One region of the Streptomyces sp. NPDC018263 genome, then DNA from elsewhere that is predicted to be linked to it. Evidence: riboswitches for the same ligand, from Rfam matches in the RefSeq annotation. Region 1 holds a riboswitch; the other holds the start of a gene.
What was found. A riboswitch is a leader RNA that binds a small molecule or an ion and turns the genes downstream of it on or off. The one in region 1 is predicted to bind glycine.
Positions count from the first base shown of each region.

Region 1 (2,183 bases):
CGCCGACCTCGGGAAGCTGCACGAAGACCACATCGCCGAGCGCGTTGGCCGCGTGCTCGGTGATGCCGACCGTCGACGCGCCGCCCTCGGCGGCCGACAGCCACTCGTGCTCCTTGCTGTAACTCAACTGCTGCGGGTTGCTCATGACCTGGATTCTCCTGTACGCGAGGACGTGCTCGTCGGGCGAAAAGGGCTCGAACCGCTGAAGAGCGGGTGAATGTGCGCAGGGTCACGCCGGGGACGGCCGGACCCGGTGCCAGTGTCTACTTGGCGCGCTTGTAGAAGGGCAGCGCCACGACCTCGTACGGCTCGTGGCTGCCCCGGATGTCCACGCCCACACCGGTGCTGCCGGGGGCGGCGTGCGCGGCGTCGACGTAGGCGATGGCCAGCGGCTTGCCGAGGGTGGGGGAGGGGGCACCGGAGGTGACCTCGCCGATCACCTCGCCGCCGGCGACGACGGAGTACCCGGCGCGCGGCACCCGGCGGCCCTCGGCGATCAGGCCGACCAGGACACGCGGCGGCCGGGTCTCGGCACGCTCGGCGGCCTTCGCGAGCGCCTCGCGGCCGACGAAGTCGCCCTCCTTGCCGAACTTCACCACGCGGCCCAGACCGGCGTCGAAGGGGGTCAGCTCGGTGGTCAGCTCGTGCCCGTACAGCGGCATGCCCGCCTCCAGGCGCAGGGTGTCCCGGCAGGACAGCCCGCACGGCACCAGACCGGCGGCGGAACCGGCCTCCAGCAGCGTCTCCCAGAGCCGCGGCGCGTGCTCGGGCCGTACGAACAGCTCGAAGCCGTCCTCGCCGGTGTAGCCGGTACGGGCGATCAGCGCGGGGACGCCCGCGACGGTGCCGGGCAGCCCGGCGTAGTACTTCAGGCCGTCGAGGTCGGCGTCGGTGACGGCCTTGAGGATGCCGGGGGCCTCGGGGCCCTGGACGGCGAGCAGCGCGTAGGCGTCGCGGTCGTCGCGGACCTCGGCGTCGAAGCCGGCCGCGCGCTCGGTCAGCGCGTCCAGCACGACCTGGGCGTTGGAGGCGTTGGCCACCACCATGTACTCGTGCTCGGCGAGCCGGTAGACGATCAGGTCGTCCAGGATGCCGCCGTCGGCGCGGCAGATCATGGTGTAGCGGGCCCGGCCGACGCCGACCGAGGCCAGGTCGCCGACGAGGGCGTAGTTGAGGAGGGCGGCGGCCTCGGGGCCGGTCACCGTGATCTCGCCCATGTGCGAGAGGTCGAACAGCCCGGCCCGGGTGCGCACCGCCTGGTGCTCGTCGCGCTCGGAGCCGTAGCGCAGGGGCATGTCCCAGCCGGCGAAGTCGGTCATCGTCGCGCCGAGCGAGCGGTGCACGGCGTCGAGCGCGGTACGGCGCGGGGCGTTGGGGGCTGTGCTACTCATCGGTCGTCTCCCAGGGCAACGGGGGATGGGGCGAGGAACGTTCCTCCCCATCTGTCATCGGAACCTGAGAGGTTCGCCATGACAGGCCCACAGGGGGGGTGTCACTGGCTTGCACCTTGGGTGGGGCCACTGGCGTCAGCGGCCCGCTTTTCAGATGTGCCTCGCCCACGCGGTAACGGTGCCTGAGAGATTCAAGGGAGGGACTTGCTCCTTCGGCGCCCCGGATGGGGACTCTCCCGCGCGGATTCAAACGGCCGGTATGCAGTTGGCGGGCACATCATCGCACGGCGGGGCCCGGCCCTGAAGGGGCCACCGGCTGTGACATGCCCGTAGCGGTTCCGGGACCCGTCCGGCGACCTCGCGCATTACCTTCTCTTTACATTGGTTGGGCAGGGGAAGACCCAGGCCCACTGGGGAGGGACGATCACGGTGAACAGGACCACGGTGTACGCCACGACCACCGGCATCCCGGTGCGGCAGCGGCCCTGCGCGGGCGCCCGGGGGCAGGCGGAGCGCCCCGCACCCCTCGTCCGCGACCTGCGCGACCGCCCCGGCGGCGGCCCCCGCACCCTCCGCTTCGGCCCGGGCGACCTCGCCGTCGTCACCGGGCTGCCCGGCAGCGGCAAGTCCACCCTGATGCGCCGTACGGTCCCCGGCCGCCGCGTCGACTCCCAGGACGCCCGCGACCGCTGGGCCGCCCGCCTGCCCGCCGCGCTGCCCTACGCGCTCTACCGCCCGCTGGTCCGCCTGGCCCACTACGCCGGGCTGCGCCGCGCGCTGGCCTCCGGCGAG
Region 1 is NZ_JBVHFA010000001.1:203,649-205,831, reverse strand. It holds gene gcvH (glycine cleavage system protein GcvH) at 1-145, opposite strand, end outside; gene gcvT (glycine cleavage system aminomethyltransferase GcvT) at 264-1,391, opposite strand; glycine riboswitch at 1,433-1,551, opposite strand; glycine riboswitch at 1,552-1,640, opposite strand; gene ACZ3HQ_RS00950 (AAA family ATPase) at 1,821-2,183, shown strand, end outside.

Region 2 (2,183 bases), on a different contig from region 1:
CGCGGGGCCGGGCTCTCCGGGCGCACCATCGTGCTGAAGGTGCGGCGGTACGACTTCTCCACCCTGACCCGCTCCGAGACACTACGGGGGCCCACGGACGACCTCGCGGTCATCCGGGAGGCGGCCGCGCGGCTGCTGGAGTCGGTGGACACCACGGGCGGGGTGCGGCTGCTGGGCGTCGGCGTGTCCGGGCTCGCCGACTACACCCAGGAGGACCTGTTCGCCCAGGCGGCGGGGGAGCTGCCCGAGGAGACCCCGGAGGAGTCCTCGCCCGCCTTCGGCCCGGAGAGACCCGAGCCCGCCGCGCCGGAGTGGCGGGCGGGCCAGGACGTACGGCACCCGGAGTACGGGCACGGGTGGGTGCAGGGCAGCGGCCTGGGGCGGGTCACCGTGCGCTTCGAGACCCCGCTCTCCGCGCCCGGCCGGGTACGGACTTTCCGGTCCGACGAGGCCGGGCTGGAACCGGCCGACCCGCTCCCGCTGGTGGCCCAGGCGGAGGCGGCCGTCGCGGAGGGGGAGACGGACGGCGGATGAGGGGAGCGGCTCAGGACTCCTCGGTGCCCGCCACATGGCCGAAGTCGCGGTCCGGGGTGGGCCGGGCGGAGGGGCCCACGTCGAGCCCGTAGTGGTGGTAGAGCTGGAGTTCCTGCTCGGGGGAGAGGTGGCGGCCCACGCCGAAGTCGGGGGCGTCCTTGATGAGGGCGCGTTCGAAGGGGACGCGGAGGGCGCCGTCGACCAGTTCGCTGGGCTCCAGCGGGACGAACGCGTCGCGGGAGAAGAGGCCGGTGCGCACCGCCGCCCACTCCGGGACGCCGGTCGCGTCGTCGAGGTACACCTCGTCTATGGTGCCGATCTTGGTGCCGGCGCGGTCGAACGCCTTGCGGCCGATCAGGCTGCGCGGATCGATGTCGGTCTGCACGATCCCTCTCCCTTCACATGGTCGCAACTCATCCGTAAGCACCACAAAAGAGCAGAATCAGCCGGTCGGCCACTCGAACGCCGCGCTCAGGACCCCGCTGGTAGGCTGAACTCGGCTGCTGACCCCGTGCGGGAGAGTCCTCCGATCACATGCGGAGGCGCCGAAGGAGCAACTCCTCCCCGGAATCTCTCAGGCCCCCGTACCGCACGGACGAGGTCACTCTGGAAAGCAGGGCGGGCGTCCATGACTCCCGCTCTCACCGACGGTGCAAGCCGGGGTCCGCGAAACCCCCGGTGAAGCTCTCAGGTACGAGATGACAGAGGGGGAGGCCGGTGGGCACCCGAGCCGTGGTGCCCCTCGCAGGTCGCGTCAGACCAGGAGGCCTCCGCACATGACCGCCCCTCGCATTCCGCTCACCGAGCTCGAAGCGGGCATCCCCTTCGAGCAGCGCCACATCGGGCCCGACCAGGAGGCGCGCGCCAAGATGCTCGCGCAGGTCGGTTACGGCTCCCTCGACGAGCTGACCGCCGCCGCCGTGCCGGACGTCATCAAGAACGCCGACGCGCTCGACCTGCCCGGCGCCCGCACCGAGGCCGAGGTGATCGCCGAGCTGCGCGGTCTCGCGGACCACAACGAGGTGCTCGGCTCCATGATCGGCCTGGGTTACCACGGCACCTTCACCCCGCCGGTCATCCTGCGCAACGTCATGGAGAACCCCGCCTGGTACACGGCCTACACGCCGTACCAGCCGGAGATCTCCCAGGGCCGGCTGGAGGCCCTGCTGAACTTCCAGACCATGGTCGCGGACCTCACCGGGCTGCCCACCTCCGGCGCGTCCCTGCTGGACGAGGGCACCGCCGCCGCCGAGGCGATGGCGCTCTCCCGGCGCATGGGCAAGAACAAGAAGGGCCTCTTCCTGGTCGACGCGGACACCCTGCCGCAGACCATCGCCGTCATCGAGACCCGCGCCGAGCCGGCCGGTGTCGAGGTCGTCGTCGCCGACCTGAGCGACGGCATCCCGGCCGACATCGCCGCCCGCGACATCACCGGCGTCCTGCTCCAGTACCCCGGCGCCTTGGGTGCCGTGCGCGACCTGAAGCCGGTGATCGAGCAGGCGCACGAGCTGGGCGCCCTCGTCACCGTCGCCGCCGACCTGCTCGCGCTCACCCTGCTCACGTCGCCCGGCGAGCTGGGCGCGGACATCGCCATCGGCACCACCCAGCGCTTCGGCGTCCCCATGGGCTTCGGCGGGCCGCACGCCGGC
Region 2 is NZ_JBVHFA010000010.1:9,820-12,002, forward strand. It holds partial or broken gene ACZ3HQ_RS27030 (DNA polymerase IV) at 1-626, shown strand, start outside; gene ACZ3HQ_RS27035 (PRC-barrel domain-containing protein) at 545-919, opposite strand; glycine riboswitch at 1,039-1,134, shown strand; gene gcvP (aminomethyl-transferring glycine dehydrogenase) at 1,311-2,183, shown strand, end outside.
Region 2: linked by a shared signal. The riboswitch ahead of gcvP (aminomethyl-transferring glycine dehydrogenase) and the one ahead of gcvT (glycine cleavage system aminomethyltransferase GcvT) in region 1 are both predicted to bind glycine.